2 regions of the Micromonospora sp. NPDC049891 genome follow, and region 2 is predicted to be linked to the other one. Evidence: riboswitches for the same ligand, from Rfam matches in the RefSeq annotation. Region 2 holds a riboswitch; the other holds the start of a gene.
The links. A riboswitch is a leader RNA that binds a small molecule or an ion and turns the genes downstream of it on or off. The one in region 2 is predicted to bind thiamine pyrophosphate.
Positions count from the first base shown of each region.

Region 1 (8,908 bases), on a different contig from region 2:
GTTGAACCGCACACCGCCCAGCTCGAAGCCGGTCGACTCGTTCTCCATCCGACTCACCCGCCCTGGGCGGCGCTGAGCACCTCGACCCGGTCGCCGCCGCGCAGCACCGTCGCCGGCCAGCCGGTACGCGGCACCACCTCGCCGTTGACCGCCACTGCCACACCGCGCTGCTGGCCGGTGACGTCGCGGACCAGGTCGGCCACCGTCAGCCCGTCCGGCAGGCTGCGGCCGGCACCGTTCACCGTCAGTTCCACGAGTCATCCTCCGTCGATGGCTGGAAAGTGCTGCCGGCAGCGGCCGCGCCGACGACGCCCGGCTGCTCGGCGAACCGGTCCGCCCGGAAGGGAGCGAGCAGCGGGTCGGAGCCGCGACCTCCGGTGACCAGATCGGTGATCAGGTCCGCGGTGACCGGGGTGAGTACGATCCCGTGCCGGTGGTGACCGGCGGCGACAAGCACGTCCGGGTGCCCCGGCAACGGGCCCAGGATCGGGGCGTTGTCCGGTGTGCCCGGACGCAGCCCGGCCAATGTCTCCACCAGGTCGTACTCGGCGATCTCGGGTAGCAGGTCGACGGCGGCCCGCAGCAGCCGCAGCACCGCACCGGCGGAGACGTCCAGGTCGGAGCGCTCCTCGACGGTCGCGCCGACGACCACCTCGCCGCTGTCTCGCGGCACCAGGTAGACGTGCTCGCCGTCGGCGTACCCCCGGATCACGTGCCGGAAGCCTGGCGGCCCGCCATCGGGCGCGCGCAGCCGCAGCACCTGTCCCTTCACCGGACGGACCGGCAGGCCGGTAAGTGCCGCCGCACCGCAACCGGCGGCGACCACGGTCACGCCGGCCGTGACGTCAGACAGCCGGCGTACCGGCTCGGTGACCAGCTCCGCTCCCGCCCGCTCCGCCGCCAGCCGCAGCGCCGGCACCAGCCGGCGCGGGTCGACCTGATGGTCGGTGGTGGCCAGCGCGCCGCCGCGCACCCGGGGCGCCAGCGCCGGCTCGCGCTCGCGTAGCTGCGACGGGCGTAACGGCGTCACCGGCAACCCCAGCCCCTGCTGGTACGCCCAGAGCCGGCGAGCCTCCGCGAGGTCGTCGGCGGTGAGCCCGACCATCAGGGTGCCCTCGGTCCGGTAGCCGATGTCGACGCCGGTCGCCTCGGTCAGTTCGGCGGCGAAGCCGGGCCAGCGGCCGGCCGACTCGGTGAGCAGGCCGGTCAGCTCCCGCTCGCCGAAGTACGCCTCGGCGACCGGTGCCAGCATTCCGGCGGCCACGTGCGAGGCACCGGATCCGGGTGCCGGATCGTGCACGACCACCCGCAACCCACGGGTGGCGCACCGCCAGGCGACCGCCCAGCCGATCGGGCCGCCTCCCACGACGGCCACCTCGGGCCGGTGTCGCCGCGCCACGCCGGTGGTGACGGGCTCCCCGGTCAGCATGTCAGCGCCCGAACCAGGTCGGCGGCGACGCGGGCGGGATCGGTGGCCCCGGCGAGCGCGCCGACCACCGCCACCCCGTACGCGCCAGCGGCCCGCAACTCGGGCACGTCCGCCGCCGTCACCCCACCGATGGCGATCACCGGCACCTCGACCGCGTCGACCACCGCCCGGACACCTGCCGCGCCGATCGGTGGTGGCAGCCCGTCCTTGGTCGCGGTGGCGCGGCACGGCCCCACACCCAGGTAGCTGGCCCCGGCGGTGACCGCCGCGAGCGCAGTTGCCGGTTCCCGGGCGGTGGCACCCAGCACGGCGGCCGGGCCGAGCACCTCGCGGGCCGCCGCCACGGGCAGATCGTCCGCGCCGACGTGGCCACCGGCGGCTCCGGTGGCCAGTGCCACGTGCAACCGGTCGTTGACCAGGCAGGGCACCTGGTACGGCGCGCAGCGGGCCAGTACCTGCCGGGTCAGCTCGTACGCCTGCCGGTCGGTCGCGGTGTCCTCGACCCGGACCTGCACCACCAGTTCGGTACGGGCCACCGGCAACACGGCACGGAGCACGGCGAGTGGATCCCGCCCGGGTCGGGTGTCGGTGATCAGATGCAGTCGTCCCAGGGACGGCACGGCAACACTCCTCCCTGCGCCGGCATTACCCGGATCAGGTTCGACGGTCGGGGGCTCACAGCCCCCCTCTCAGCCCGGTACACCGGGCTCCCGTGGGTTCGTTGGGTGTCACCGTACGTCGTTTCGCCGGCTCCGCCAAGCCCGTCCTGCGCCGCCGGCTGGGGCGAGGGCTCGCCCGCCACGCCGACTCACGTCGTTCTGCTGGACCGACCCGCAGCGGCACGGCGACCGAGAAAAGGCACCGATATGCAGCGACTCAGACCAATAAATAAGGTGGCCGTTACCAAACCGTTACCAGAGTTCACCTTGCCCGAAACTCATTCACGAACACAAATTGAATGATCGGATCGGCTTGTCGCCACCCAGACCTCGCTCGTCAGGCATGGGGGTCGGACCGACGCGGAGTGACCACCGCCGTCCACTCCGACCCGCCCCACCGACAGAGGAGATCTTCGTGCCCCGACCCCGTCGGCGGCGAGCACCGCTCGCCCCAGTGACCGTGGCGCTACTCGCCCTGGTACTCATCCTGGCCGCCGCACCGGCCCCGATCGCCGGCCCTGCCACCGCCCGCGCCGCCAGCCCCACCGCCGCCCAGCCCGCCGGCCCGGCCGTCCCAGTCGCCGCGGCGCAGGCGGAACCGTACTCCGTCCTGGTCTTCTCCAAGACCGCCGGATTCCGGCACGACTCGATCCCGGCCGGCATCAGCGCGATCCAGCAGCTCGGCACGGCGAACGGCTTCACGGTCACCACCACCGAGGACAGCGCCACCTTCACCGACACCAACCTCGCCAGGTTCAAGGCGGTCATCTGGTTGTCGACCACGGGTGACGTGCTCAACGCCAGCCAGCAAGCGGCCTTCGAGCGCTACATCCGCGCCGGTGGCGGATACGTCGGCGTGCACGCCGCGTCCGACACCGAGTACGACTGGGCCTGGTACGGCCAACTGGTCGGTGCCTACTTCAACAGTCACCCGGCCAACCAGACGGCCACTGTGAAGGTCGAGGACACCACCCACGAATCGACGCGGCACCTGCCGGACCGGTGGTCCCGATACGACGAGTGGTACAACTTTCGCACCAACCCCCGCGCCCGTCAGGTGCAGGTGCTGGCCTCGCTCGACGAGCGCAGCTACAGCCCGGGCAGCGGGGCGATGGGGCACGACCACCCGATCGCGTGGTGCCAGAACTTCGACGGTGGCCGGTCCTGGTACACCGGTGGCGGGCACACCCAGGAATCCTTCACCAACGCCGAGTTCCGGCAACACCTGCTCGGTGGTATCCAGACCGCGGCCGGGGTGGTGCACGCCGATTGCGGTGCCGGCCGAGCCGCCAGCTTCGAGAAGGTGACGCTGGACAGCAACACCAGCAACCCGATGGAGCTGGACATCGCGCCCGACGGCCGGGTCTTCTACATCGAACGCGACGGCCGGGTGCAGATCATCAAGCCGGACACCGGCCAGACGGTCACCGCGCTGCGGCTGAGCGTCTTCGCAGGTAACGAGGACGGCCTCCTGGGCATCCGGCTCGACCCCAACTTCGCCAGCAACGGGTGGGTCTGGCTCTACTACGCCCCGAACGCGGGCGGCTCCCGCAACCACCTGTCCCGGTTCACCGTCACCGGGGACACGATCAACCCGTCGAGTGAGCGGGTCGTCCTGGAGGTGCCCACGCAGCGCAACACCTGCTGCCACATGGGCGGGACGATGACCTTCGACTCGGCCGGCAACCTCTACCTGGCCACCGGGGACAATACCAACCCCTTCGAGTCCAGTGGCTACAGCCCGTTGGACGAGCGTTCCGGGCGGGCGGACTACGACGCGCAGCGCACCGCCGGCAACACCAACGACCTGCGCGGCAAGGTGCTCCGGATCCGGCCGCAGGCCGACGGGACGTACACCATCCCGAGCGGAAACCTCTTCGCCCCGGGCACTGCGCGGACCCGCCCGGAGATCTACGCGATGGGCTTGCGCAACCCGTTCCGGATCGGCATCGACCCGGTCACCAACGTGCTCTACGTCGCCGACTACGGCCCGGACGCCACCACCACCAACGCGAACCGGGGCCCGGAGGGCCTGGTCGAGTGGAACATCGTCGACCGGCCCGGCAACTTCGGCTGGCCGTACTGCCACGGCAACAACCAGGCGTACAACGACTACCAGTTCCCGTCCGGCCCGAGCGGGGCGAAGTTCAACTGCTCCGCGCCGGTGAACGACTCCCCCAACAACACCGGCCTGACCAACCTGCCGGCGGCCATCCCGGCCACCGTCGACTACGGCTACGGCGGCAACAGCCGCTTCCCGGAGATCGGCGGCGGCGGAGCGCCCATGGCCGGCCCCGTCTACCGGTACGACCCGACCATCTCGTCGCGGCGGCAGTGGCCGGCGTACTTCGACGGCAAGTCGATCTTCGGCGAGTGGAACCAGTCGCGGATGTACACCATGCAGGTCAGCCGGGACGGCAAGACGCTCGTCGACATCAACCGGATCCTCGACCAGATGACCTTCGTCCGGCCGATGGACTTCGAGTTCGGCCCCGACGGCGCGCTGTACCTGATCGAGTGGGGCAGCGGCTTCGGGGGCAACAACGACAACTCCGGCGTCTACCGGATCGACTACACCGCAGGCGCCCGCGCCCCGGTCGCTGTCGCCTCGGCGAACCCGACCTCCGGAGCGCCACCGCTCGCTGTCACCTTCTCCAGCGCCGGCTCGCGCGACCCCGACGGTGGCACGCTCACCTACGCCTGGACGTTCGGCGACGGCGGCACCTCCACCCAGGCCAACCCGACCCACACGTACACCCGGTCCGGCAGCTACACGGCGCAGCTCCGGGTGACCAACCCGGCGGGACGGACCGCGGTGGCGAACGTGCCGATCACCGTCGGCAACACGGCACCGACCGTGACCATCGAATTTCCGCCGGATGGAGGCTTCTTCGCCTGGGGTGACCAGGTCGCCTACACCGTCAAGGTCACCGACCCGGAGGACGGGACCATCGACTGCGACGATGTCGAGCTCCAGGTCCTGCTCGGCCACGACGAGCACGCCCACCCGCTGGAGCGGCACACCGGTTGCACCGGCACGGTGCAGACCCAGCTCGCCGACGGCCACGGGGCGGACGCGAACGTCTTCACCGTGTTGGAGGCGACCTACACCGACAAGGGCGGGTCCGACGGGGCCGAGCCGCAGACCGGCCGGGCGCTCGTGGTCCTTCAGCCGAAACGCAAGCAGGCCGAGTACTACTCCGCCACCGGTCGGGTGGCGGGCGCCACCGGGGGCGGCACCGCCGGGGTGGAGCGGGAGACCACAGGTGACACCGCCGGCGGCGGGCAGAACATCGGATTCATCGAGGACGGCGACTGGTGGTCGGTGAGTCCGGCCAGCCTGACCGGCGTCACCTCGATCCGGTTCCGGGTCGCCTCGGCCACCTCCGGCGGCCGGATCGAGGTACGCGCCGGCGCCGCGAACGGACCGCTGATCACCACCGCCACCGTGGCCGGCACCGGAGGGTGGCAGACGTACACCGACATCACCGCGCAGATACCCAACGGCGCCGCTGCGGAGGGCTCGTTGTACTTCGTCGCCCGGGACCCGAGCGGCGGCTCCGGCACCCTGTTCAATGTCAACTGGATGGACTTCGTCGGTCCCGGGGTGAGCGGCAACGCCCCGCCGACGGTCGCCGCCACGGCCACCCCGACCAGCGGGACCGGGCCACTGACCGTGACCTTCACCGGTACGGCGACCGACCCGGACGGGGACACCCCCCTGACGTACGCCTGGGACTTCGGCGACGGCGCGACCGCGAACACGCTCAGCGCCACCCACACGTACACCACGCCGGGCAGCTACACCGCCATCCTGACGGTCACCGACAGCCGGGGTGCCCGGGGGCAGGCAAGCGTGCCGATCCGAGTCGACGGGGCGGGCAACCCCTGCCAGGGAGCGCAGGGGCCACTGCGCTCCGACGAGTTCACCGGCACCTCGCTGGATCTCCAGCGGTGGACAGGCGTGGTGCGGGGGAACACCTCGTACTCGGTCGCCGATGGTTCGCTGCGGCTGCCCACCGCGGCGGGTGACCTGTACGGCACCCGCAACGACGCCACAAACCTGGTGCTCCAGCCCGCACCCAGCGGAGCCTGGCAGGCGACCACCCGGGTGACCCTGGCGGCCCGGGCCGACTACCAGCAGGCCGGTTTGCTCATCTACGGCGACGACGACAACTACGCCAAGTTGGACCTGCTCTACGGCGGCAGCCGCCGGGTGGAGTTCATCAGGGAGAGTGCCGGGACGCCGCGGAACGAGAGCACGGACTCCACAGCGGCTCCCACAGGTGACACCATCCATCTGCGACTGACGAGCGACGGGACGAACCTGACCGCCGCCTACTCGACCGACGGGCAGAGCTTCACCGCGGTCGGCCGGTCCGCCGCGCTGGCCGGGATCACCAACCCCCGGATCGGTCTCTTCGCCCTCAACGGCGGCACCACCGCACCCGTGGTGAACGCTCAGTTCGACTGGTTCCGGATCACCCCGGATGTCACCACGAGCGTCGTCACGCCGTCGGACGAGTTCACCGGCAGCAGCCTGGAGAAGTGCCGGTGGAACGCCATCGTGCGGGAGGATGCGACCCGCTACCGGGTGACCGACGGCGCGCTGCGCATCGACGTGCCGAACGGTGACATCTACGGCACCGGCAACACCGGGCCGACGAACTTCATCCTCCAGAACAGCCCGGCCGGGAACTGGACAATGCAGACCCGGGTCGACGGCAGTCTGCTCAATGAGCAGTACCAGCAGGCGGGCCTGCTGGTGTACGCCGACGACGACAACTACCTCAAGTTCGACTACGTGACGGACAACGCGGCCGGTCAGGCGGTCTCGCGGCGGATCGAGTTCCGCAGCGAGGTCGGCGGGGCGGTGCAGAGTACGCAGCCTCAGGCGACCGGCCTGACCCAGGGGATCTGGCACCTGCGGCTGACGCGCAGCGGCAGCACCTTCACCGCCGCGTACTCGGCTGACGGCACGAGTTGGACGACCCTGGGGTCGTTGACGAGCACCGCGGTCGGGACGACCCCGAGGGTGGGCCTGTTCACTCTCGGCGCCAACCAGACCGCCTCGAAGACGGCCGCGTTCGACTACTTCCGACTCACGCCGGGGTAGTCGGCCGACACAGCCGGTCCATCGATGCCGGTCCGTACCTCTGCTCTGAGGTGCGGACCGGCGCTCGTGGTGGTTTGGGCGGGCTGTGCGGGAATGTCACCCCCATTTACCGAAACGTTATCCATCGAAGTCTTGCCATTAATCGTTTCAACGGAACTAATTTGTTCAACGACTCGACATAAATGCTGGAACGGCACCCTTCGGCAAGGTGTCCGAACCGGCTCCATTTGGGACGGTCTTCGGCGAGCCGTCCCCCGCGACCAACGTCGAGTAACGACAGAGGAGACCGGAGTGCCCCGACCACCCCGTGCCCGCGTACCCATCACCGCCACACTGCTCGCCCTCGGCCTCGCCGCCACCGGCCTCGTCGGCGTCCCCGCCGCACAGGCCGCGCCGCGCACCGAGGCGATCGCCCAGAGCACCCCCGTCCAGCAGGCCAAGCGCACAGCAGTCCCCGAGGCCGCCGCCGAGACCTTCTCGGTGCTGGTCTTCTCCAAGACCGCAGGCTTCCGCCACGCATCGATCCCCACCGGCATCGCCGCCATCCAGGAACTCGGCGCGGAACACGGTTTCACCGTGGACACCACCGAGGACGGCGCCGCGTTCACTGACGCGAACCTGGCCCAGTACCGCGCCGTCATCTGGCTCTCCACCACCGGTGACGTGCTGACCGCCGACCAGCAGGCGGCGTTCGAGCGGTACATCCAGGCCGGTGGCGGCTACGCCGGCATCCACGCCGCCGCCGACACCGAGTACAGCTGGTCCTGGTACGGCGAACTGGTGGGGGCGTACTTCAACAGCCACCCGGCCAACCAGACCGCCACGGTCAAGGTCGAGGATCCGGCTCACCCCTCCACCGCGCACCTGCCGGATCGCTGGTCCCGATACGACGAGTGGTACAACTACCGCACCAACCCGCGTGGTGCGGTGCACGTGCTGGCCACCCTCGACGAGACCAGTTACTCCGCCGGCTCCGGCGCGATGGGGCACGACCACCCGATCGCCTGGTGCCAGGACTACGACGGCGGCCGGGCCTGGTACACCGGCGGCGGCCACACCGACGAGTCGTACGCCGAACCGGAGTTCCGCACCCACCTGCTCGGCGGCATCCGCACCGCCGCCGGAATCCAGGGTGCCGACTGCGGGGCGTCGCTGACCGCCAGCTTCGAGAAGGTGACGCTGGACAGCAACACCAACAACCCGATGGAGCTGGACGTCGCGCCCGACGGCCGGGTCTTCTACATCGAACGCGACGGCCGGGTGCAGATCGTCAAGCCGGACACCGGCAACACGGTCACCGCCATCGACCTCGACGTCTTCACCGGCAACGAGGACGGCCTGATCGGCATCCGCCTCGACCCGGACTTCGCGACAAACAACTGGGTGTACCTCTACTACGCCCCGAACGACGGGGTGGCGCGCAACCTGCTGTCCCGCTTCACGGTCAGTGGTGACTCGATCGACGCGGCCACCGAGAAGGTGGTGCTCCAGGTCGACACCCAGCGCAACACCTGCTGCCACGCCGGCGGCACCATGACGTTCGACTCGGCCGGGAACCTCTACCTGGCCACCGGGGACAACACCAACCCGTTCTCCTCGGACGCGTACACGCCTATCGACGAGCGGCCCGGACGCGCCGACTACGACGCGCAGCGCACCTCCGGCAACACGAACGACCTGCGCGGCAAGGTGATCCGGATCCAC
Region 1 covers NZ_JBFAML010000025.1:42,618-51,525, reverse strand. Annotated here, with positions in the region: gene AB0I71_RS25515 (thiazole synthase) at 1-48, opposite strand, end outside; gene thiS (sulfur carrier protein ThiS) at 54-254, opposite strand; gene thiO (glycine oxidase ThiO) at 245-1,429, opposite strand; gene AB0I71_RS25500 (thiamine phosphate synthase) at 1,423-2,049, opposite strand; TPP riboswitch at 2,044-2,153, opposite strand; gene AB0I71_RS25495 (ThuA domain-containing protein) at 2,504-7,204, shown strand; gene AB0I71_RS25490 (ThuA domain-containing protein) at 7,496-8,908, shown strand, end outside.
Region 1: another riboswitch for thiamine pyrophosphate. It lies ahead of AB0I71_RS25500 (thiamine phosphate synthase); the one in region 2 lies ahead of AB0I71_RS12205 (ECF transporter S component).

Region 2 (8,908 bases):
CCCGGGCGTCCGCGTCTCCACCCGCAGTCGGCGGTGGTGTCTTCCGTGGTCGGTCCCGGGGCAGCAGCCCATCCGTCCCCGACCGCCCTGGAGGCGGTCCTCACGACGCGGTCGACCGACCGTCCGCCGGTCGCCGGCCGAGCGAGGAGGCACAGATGCCCGCCAAGCGCAGCTCCCGGAAGTCCCGTCCCGACCGTAACTCGGCCGAACTCGCCGCCGTCACACCGGCGAACCTGGACGACGTCGCGATCATGCCGGTGCCCACCCTGCCGGCCGTGCGGCCGACCGCGCCGAAGGCCGGTCCGCCGGCCGCCGGCGCCTCCGGCGTCGGACGCGGTCAGCGGACCGGCCAGGTCCGCCGCTACGCCTTCCGGCGTAGCTGACGGTCCGCGGGGGTCGGGTGCGGCGTCGGTACCCGCACCCGGCCCCCTGCCTCCCGCGTCGCGCCGGTGCCAGGCGCCACGGTCGGAGGATCAACAGGGTTCAGTGATCGGCGCAGCAGGGCGTCGGATCGGGCACCTCGAACGGGGCCAGGCCGCCCGCGTGGTGCGGCATGGTGACCAGGACCAACTCGCCGGCCTGCCACTGTGGCCGGACGAAGTCCCTGGTGTGCACCGGGGTGTCCGGGGACACCGGCGTCCCACCCAGTGCCACCACCCGATCGATCGCTCCGGCGGCGAGCAGGTCGCCGACGGTGAGGGTGCCGACCATCCGTTCCGCGCCCGGGTAGCGCACCGCCCGGCCGGACCGGCGGGCGGCGTGTTCGCCCGCTGCCCGGGCTGCCGCGGCCCGCAGCTCGGGCGGGGTGACCGCCAGCTCCGCGAGCCGCTCCGCCGCCGCCCCGGCCATACTGAGCGCCACGTGCGGGTACGGCCCGGCGACCAGGTGGGTGCAGGCGACCAGGTCCGGCCCGAGCATCGCCACCTGCTCGTCGAGCCAGTGGTCGGCTTCCCGCAGGGTGCGGTGCCCCAGGCTGAGGCCGACGATCACTGCGGCAGCACCCAGATCGGGTTCGCGTAGAACCACAGGTCCTCCCAGGGGTCGGCGGCACCGGCGACGTCCAGCGCCGGACCGGACGGGTCGACCGCCGGGCCCATCAGACCGGGCTGGCTGCGCTTGCCGTCCGTACCCCGGATCCGCAGGTAGAACGGCTGGTCCACCCGGCCGAAGGAGTAGCTGAACGACACCCGACCGGTCTTCCTGGTGACCTCGAAGGACTTCACCACCCGGGTGTCCGGGGCGGTGAAGGTGTCCTGGTCGGCGACCGGGCCGGTCACCCGACCGGCGATCACGTCGACGCGGGCGAGTACCGGCACGAACTGCGACCAGTTCGGGATGTCGGCCAGGTCGACGTCGATCGTCACCTCGACGGAGGTGCCGCGCCGGACCCGCAGCACTCCGCCGAGCGGTGTGCCGGAGTTGGCCCGCCGGTCACCGGCGACGCGGGCGCGGACGTCCAGGCCCTTGATCAGACCGCCGTGGTCGACCCAGACCCGGCCGGCGCGCAGACCGTCCATCACGGCCCGGTAGCTGAGGCTGCTCGCCCCGACGTGGGTGCGGCTGTACTGCCCCGGCCAGTAGTCACCGGCGTCGGTGATCAGCGGGCCGTAGACCGGGTCGTTGTATCTACCGTTGAGGTTGAAGTCGCTGCCCGGGCCCCGCTGGGAGGTGTCCAGGTAGTTGACGTGCGAGTCGGAGTTGGCGCTGATCCACCAGGCCCGGCCCTCGGCGAGCAGACTGTCCCAGAGCCCGCCGACCGTCGAGGTCATCCAGTCGTAGCCGCCCCAGGTGCGGTAGCTCTCCAACGGGTAGCCGGGGAACGAGTTGGCCGACGGGTTGTTGTCGTAGTAGCCGCGGGCCCGGCCGCCGCTGGCCCGGGGCAGGCCGGCGGCCTGGTGACCGGGGGCGCCTTCCATCCCGATGGCGACGCTCGGGTCGGCGTCCCGCCAGGCCCGGATCTCGTGCGGGGAGTCGATGCCGCGACGGGCCGGGTGGTTGGCCAGGAAGAGCGCGCCTTCGACCCGACGCTTGCGGACCGCCTCGCCGAGGAACTTGATGCCGGCGATGGCCAGCGCCTCGTTGGCCGGGGTGTTGTCGCCGGCGTTGCGCACGCTGCCGTCGAAGGAGTTTTCGAACTCCTTGAGCACGGCGACCTCGTTGCGGCCGGGGTGGACGAAGACGGTGGCGTGCTCGGCCGCCGGGATGTTCCACTCCAGGCCCTGGTAGATCAGCAGGTCCTTGAGTCGGGAGCGGGCGGCGACGATGTCCGGGTTGACCTTCTCCACGCCGATCTTCGCGTGCGTCGCGCTGCCGTGGTCGGTGACGACCATCCAGTCCAGTCCGTACGCCCGGGCGTGCCGGGCCTGGTCGATCACCCGGTACATGGCGTCGGAGCTGTACTGGGTGTGGATGTGGTGGTCGCCGGCGAGCCAGCGGAACCCGCCGGTCCTGCCGTGGTCACCGCCGGGCCCGTGACCGTGACCGTGGTCGTGGCCACCGGCCACCGCCGGTGTGCCGGCGGCCAGCACGGTGGTGGCCGCCCCGGCACCGAGCAGGCCGGCGTTGCGCAGGAAACCACGCCGGTTCAGGTCGGCCGGCGGCAGTTCGCCGTCGGGGATGGACAGGTCGAGCGCCGGGGGAACGTCGGTGCCGGTGGCGGCGTCGTGCTCGTGATGGTGCGCGTGGCCGTGGCCCATCTGCTGCTCCAGTTTGATCGAGGAGTCGTCGCAGGCCAATCTGGTCGCAGCGGAGGAACGCCGAGTGTCGCCTTGGCGGCGAACATGCGAACATGCGATCCCGGCCATGTGTGGTGCCGACCGGGTACGCGGCTCAGCCAGGTGCCGTCTCGACGCACACCGGCGGGGTCAGCCGATCAGGGGCCGGAAGGTGCCGAGCGCCACGCTGACGGCCAGCGCGGCCCCGGCGATCGCCGTCGCGCCGACGACGAGCAGCCAGTCGGCCGCGACGAAACGCTGCCGGCGGGCGAAGGTGCGCGGCACCCCGCTGTCGAAGCCCCGGGCGTCCATCGCCACGGCGAGCCGGGTGCCTCGCCGGATCGCCCCGACCAACAGCGTGAACGCCGTCGAGACGAACAGTCGCAGCCGGGCCACCGGACTACGTCCCGACTCGACTCCGCGCGCCCGGCGCGCCATCGTGATCATCTGCCACTCCTGGCCGAGCAGGGGCACCAACCGGAACGCCGCCAGCGCGCCGATGGCGAACCGGGCGGGTGCCTTCGCGTTCTGGATCAGCGCGTCGGCCAGGTCCGTCGGGTCGGTGGTGGCGAAGACGATCACTCCGGGCAGCGCCACCGCGAACAGCCGCAGCACCAGACCGAGTGCGGTGATCAGCACACCCGAGGTCACCACGATCGGCCCGGCGTCGAGCAGCACGCGGCCCGACCGGTCGGCCGCGAAGAGCACAAGCGTGACCAGGATGCCGCCGCCGGCGGCCAGCAGCGGCCAGGCCCGTCGGGCCAGCAGGCCGGGGTGCACTCCGAACAGCGGCAGCACCGCCAGTTCCACGGCGATCGCGATGGCCGGGGCCACCGGGTCCAGCGTGGCCATCAGCGGAAACGCGAACAGCATCGCCGCGGCCAGCTTGGCCACCGGGTTGCGCCGGGCCAGCGGCGCGTCCGGCCGGGCGATCGGCTCCAGGGTGATCATCGCCGTACCGGCCCGGCGTCGGACGGAGTGAGGGCCAGCGTGCGGTCGGCCAACGCGGCCACGAACTCGGCGTCGTGGGTGACCGTGACCAGGCCGTGGCCGGCGTCGCGCAGGTCGCCGAGGAGGTCCACCAGCTCGTGCCAGGTGCGCCGGTCCTGGCCGAATGTGGGTTCGTCGCAGATCAGCAGGCGGGGCGCGGTGGCCAGGGCGGTCGCGACGCTCAGCCGACGCGCCTCGCCACCGGAGAGGGTGAACGGGTTGGCGGCGGCGAGCCGGTCCAGCCGCAGCCGGCTCAACAGCTCCGTCACGCGGTCGTGGACCGCCGACTCGGCGACCCCGGTCCGCCTCGGCCCCAGGGCCAGTTCGTCGAAGACCGTGCCCGTGACGAACTGGTGCTCGGGATTCTGGAAGACCGAGCCGATCCGGCGGGTCAGCGCCGGTGCCCGCCAACGGTGCGGTGCGGTACGCGAGTCGGCCCCGGCCAGTTCCGGGCTCGCCGTCAGCCGCCCGGTGCCCGGCCGGAGCAGCCCACCGAGCAGCAGTGCCAGGGTGGATTTCCCGGCACCGTTCGGCCCGAGCACGGCGAGCGCCTCACCGGCGCGTACGGTCAGGTCGGTGGCGGCCAGCCGGGGTGGTTGGCCGAGCCGCTCGGCGGTGAGCAGCACCTCGCCGGCCGGGCCGGCGGCGCGGCGTGGCGGGATCTCCCGACCGGGCACCCAGACCCCCTCGGCGGCGAGGGCGTCGCCGTGCGCGGCGAAGACCGTGTCCGGCGGGCCGTCGGCGCGGACGCCGCCGCCGGGTTCGAGCACCACCACTCGGTCGACCAGGGGCAGCGCCTCGGCGACCCGGTGCTCGACCAGGATCAGGGTGGTGTCGGCGTCCACCGCCCGGGCCAGTGCCGAGCGGATCAGGGCGGCACCCGGCGGGTCGAGATTGGCTGTGGGTTCGTCAAGCAGCAGCAGACCGGGACGCAGCGCCAGCACGCCGGCCAGGGCGAGGCGCTGCTGTTCTCCGCCGGACAGCGCCGCGGTGGGCCGGTCCCGGTGGTACGGGAAGCCCACCCGGTGCAGTGCCTCGTCCACCCGCGGCCAGATCTGCCCGGCGGCGACACCCCGGTTCTCCAGCCCGAACGCCACGTCGTCGCCGCTGCGGGCCATGACGAGCTGGGACTGCGGGTCCTGGAAGACGATGCCTACCCGGTCGCGTGCCTCGCCGACCGGCCGGCCGTCGATCTCGATGCTGCCCTCGTGTTCCCCGGAGTCCTCGGGCAGCAACCCGGCCAGCGCCGCCAGCAACGTGCTCTTCCCGGCCCCCGACGCCCCCAACAGCAGCACCTTCTCGCCGCGCTCCACCCGCAGCTCAACCCCGCGTACCGCCCAGGCCCGCCGCCCGGCGTGCCGCCACCCGAACCCCCGCACCCGCACCCCGCTCACCATTCCCACCCTCCCTTCTCTCCGTTGATCATGAGGTTGACGGTTGATCTGGAGATCGAAATTGCCGCCAACCTCATGATCAACGCGGGTGGGCTGGGGGTCAGATGGGGGTGCGGTCGCGGGCGGCGGGGAAGCGGTCGAGGACGCCGGTGCGGGCCAGGGCGCGGGTGAGGGCGTACGCGCCGGCGCCCGCGATCAGCGTGGCGCTGACGATGGTGAGCGCGGCGTAGGGCAGGCGGTAGGTGGCGATGTCGCGTTCGGCGTTCCAGTAGACGAAGTCGAAGATCGCCGCGCTCAGACCGGTGAGCGCACCGGCCAGCAGGGCGACCGGCAGCCGGTACGAGCGGTACCGGAAGGCGGCGAAGGCCAGCTCGGCGCCGAGACCCTGCATCAGCCCCTGCAACAGGACGATGGTGCCCCACTGGCTACCGAGCAGGGCCGAGATGATCGCCGCCAGCAGTTCGCAGTACAGGGCGGCGCCCGGCTTGCGGATGACCAGGCCGCCGAGCACGGCCGGCACCAGCCAGACACCGTAGATGAGGGTCTGTGCCGGCGGGAAGAAGCTGAAGGCGCCCTCGGTGGCACTCCACACCACGCCCCAGGCCCAGAAAATGACGCCGAAGGCGACGGCGATGACCGAGGCCACCACGATGTCGATGGTGCGCCAGCGGTTGCTGTCGGTGGTATTCACGATGATTGCTCCCAGTCCAGATGCGAACCAGGCAAGACGCACGCCCCGTCCGGCGGCGCCGAACGGTGGCGGGCTGGAGGTGGACCGAACTCCCTGCGCTGGCATTACCCAGATCAGGTACGGAGGGTCTGCGGGCGAACCCGCACTCTCAGCGCTGTGCGCTCCCCTGTCGGAGGTGTTGTCTGTCCCGCCGACGCTAACACCACTGAAGATCCACCGGCAATGTGATCTTCGCAGGTCACGACGGGTGCCTACCTCAGGTGATCCGGGGGGACGAGAAACGTGAGCCGGTGGCGCGGGGAGTGCGAGCCAGGTCGGGTGGGGGAGCGGCGGGTCGAGCCAAATCTGTGACATCCATCGACGTCATCCACGCCGGACGGTAATCTCAGTCCGCCGATCCGCCACGGCCGAAGGGTGACGGGTGACCACAGACACTGACCGGGCCGTGCCGGCCGGCGAACCTGAGGGCCGGCCCTCCGGTGGGGGCGTCGACACCGGAACACGCCCCCCGGAGCCCGGTGGTGGCGAACCGCCCCGACGCTGGCTCGGCGACCGGATCGGCTCGGTGGAGGTCCTGGCGGCGCTGCTGATCATCCTGATCATCTTTCGGGATCCGATCGCCGCCGCCCTGGACGATCCCCGCATCCAGACCTGGACCACCGTCTTCGTCTCGATCATGGTGCAGGCGGTGCCGTTCCTGGTCTTCGGAGTGCTGCTCTCCGCGGTGATCGCGGTCTTCGTACCCCGGTCCTTCTGGGCGAAGGCGCTGCCCCGGCACCCGGCGTTGGCGGTCCCGGCGGCCAGCGCGGCCGGGGTGGTGCTGCCGGGCTGCGAGTGCGGCTCGGTGCCGATCGCCGGGTCCCTGATCCGGCGGGGCGTCACGCCAGCAGCCGCGCTGGCGTTCCTGCTCGCCGCCCCGGCGGTCAACCCGATCGTCCTCACCGCCACCGCTGTCGCCTTCCCGAACAATCCCGAGATGGTGCTCGCCCGGGGCGTCGCGAGCCTGATCGTCGCCATGATCATGGGGTGGCTCTGGTTGCGGCTCGGACGCACCGAGTGGATCAGGATGCCGCGTCGGCCGGAACTCGACGACGCGTCCCGGGGACGCGCCTTCTGGGCCGCGGTCCGCCACGACGTGACCCATGCCGGCGGGTTCCTGGTGCTCGGCGCGATGGCCGCCGCCAGCATCAACGTGCTGGTGCCGGAGCGGTGGTTGCAGACCCTCGCCGACAACGCGTGGTTGTCGATCCTGGCGCTGGCGCTGCTCGCCGTACTGCTCTCGCTCTGCTCGGAGGCCGATGCCTTCGTGGCGGCCTCGCTGTCCCAGTTCTCTCTCACGTCCCGACTGGTCTTCCTGGTGGTGGGGCCGATGGTCGATCTCAAGCTGATCTCGATGCAGGCCGGTGTGTTCGGTCGCCGGTTCGCCTTCCGGTTCGCGCCGACCACATTCGTGGTGGCCCTGCTGGTCGCCGTCGGCGCCGGGGCGGTGCTGCTGTGAACCGGCAGGCGCAGGCGGTGATCCTGCTGCTGCTCGGCGGTGCGGTGATCCGGGCCAGCGTCACCGACCTCTACCTGCGGTACGTCAAGGAAGGGCTGCGCCCGTTCCTGATCGCCGCCGGTCTGCTGCTGGTCGCAGCCGCGATCATGACGCTCTGGTACGAGCTGCGCCCGGCGGCTCCCCGTGCGCTGGCCCCGGCCGGCGGTCCCGGCGGCCCTCCCGCCGGTGGCGACGGTGCCGCGCCGGCCGGTGGCGACACTGGCGTCCCGGCCGGCAGCGGCGGCGCTCCGTTCGGCAGCGTTGGCGTCCCGGCTGGCGGGTCGGGCGCCGGGCACGACGATCACGACGGGCACGGGCACGCCCACCACGAGCCCCGGGTCGGATGGCTGCTCATCCTGCCGGTGCTCGGCCTGCTGCTGGTCGCCCCGCCGGCCCTCGGCTCGTACGCGGCGGGTCAGGCCGGCACCGCGCTGAGCAGCCAGCAGCAGTCGGACTACCCGCCGCTGCCGGAGGGCGACCCGGTGCAGGTGAGTGTCCTGGACTACGCCTCCCGGGCACTGTTCGACCGGGGCGCGTCGATCGGCGACCGGCGGGTGCAGCTCACCGGCTTCATCGCCACCGGCGGAGACGGCGAGCCGATCCTGGCCCGGATGGTGCTGTCCTGCTGCGCCGCCGACGGCCGCCCGGTCAAGCTCGGGTTGACCGGCGACGTACCGGCCGGGCTGCCCGACGACACCTGGGTGGAGGTGACCGGCCGCTACAGCGACCGGCTCGGCCGGGATCCGGTGAACGATGCCGAGATCCCCTACCTTGAGGTCGAGTCCTGGCGGCAGGTGCCCGCGCCCAAGCGCCCGTACGACTAGGACGACCTAGCTGGCCGGGTTCGGTCTCGCACGACGCCAGCGGGAATCGGCGTCGCTGCGGGCTTGACCATGACGCTGCGTCAACCCTCCATGCTGACGGGCATGAACGTCCCTGCGACAACCAGTCAACTCCAGGAGCCTGCGATTCGTGTCCGGGGCCTGGAGAAGTCGTACAAGCAGCTGCGTGTGCTGCGCGGCGTGGATCTCGATGTGGCGCGGGGGAGCATCTTCGCCCTGCTCGGCTCGAACGGGGCGGGCAAGACCACGGTGGTGAAGATCCTTTCCACGCTGCTCAAGGCCGACGCGGGCACCGCGCACGTCAACGGCTTCGACGTCGCGGCCCAGGCGGCCGACGTACGCGAGTCCATCAGCCTCACCGGGCAGTTCGCGGCCGTCGACGAGATCCTCACCGGGCGGGAGAACCTCGTCCTGGTCGCCCGGCTCCGTCACCTCAAGGCTCCCGACGTGATCGCGGACGACCTGCTGAGGCGCTTCGGGTTGACCGAGGCGGGCGGGCGGCGGGTGGCGACGTACTCCGGTGGCATGCGCCGCCGGCTGGACATCGCGATGAGTCTCATCGGGAACCCGCCTGTCGTCTTCCTCGACGAGCCGACGACCGGGCTGGACCCACAGGCGCGCCTCGAGGTGTGGCAGGCCGTCAATGAACTCGCTCAGGGCGGCACGACCGTGCTGCTCACCACCCAGTACCTCGACGAGGCGGAAAACCTCGCGGACCGGATCGCGATCCTCCACGAGGG
Region 2 covers NZ_JBFAML010000007.1:189,990-198,897, reverse strand. Annotated here, with positions in the region: gene AB0I71_RS12230 (hypothetical protein) at 156-383, shown strand; gene AB0I71_RS12225 (hypothetical protein) at 484-1,026, opposite strand; gene AB0I71_RS12220 (PHP domain-containing protein) at 987-2,696, opposite strand; gene AB0I71_RS12215 (energy-coupling factor transporter transmembrane component T) at 2,865-3,665, opposite strand; gene AB0I71_RS12210 (ABC transporter ATP-binding protein) at 3,662-5,098, opposite strand; gene AB0I71_RS12205 (ECF transporter S component) at 5,199-5,789, opposite strand; TPP riboswitch at 5,862-5,967, opposite strand; gene AB0I71_RS12200 (permease) at 6,346-7,287, shown strand; gene AB0I71_RS12195 (TIGR03943 family protein) at 7,284-8,150, shown strand; gene AB0I71_RS12190 (ATP-binding cassette domain-containing protein) at 8,253-8,908, shown strand, end outside.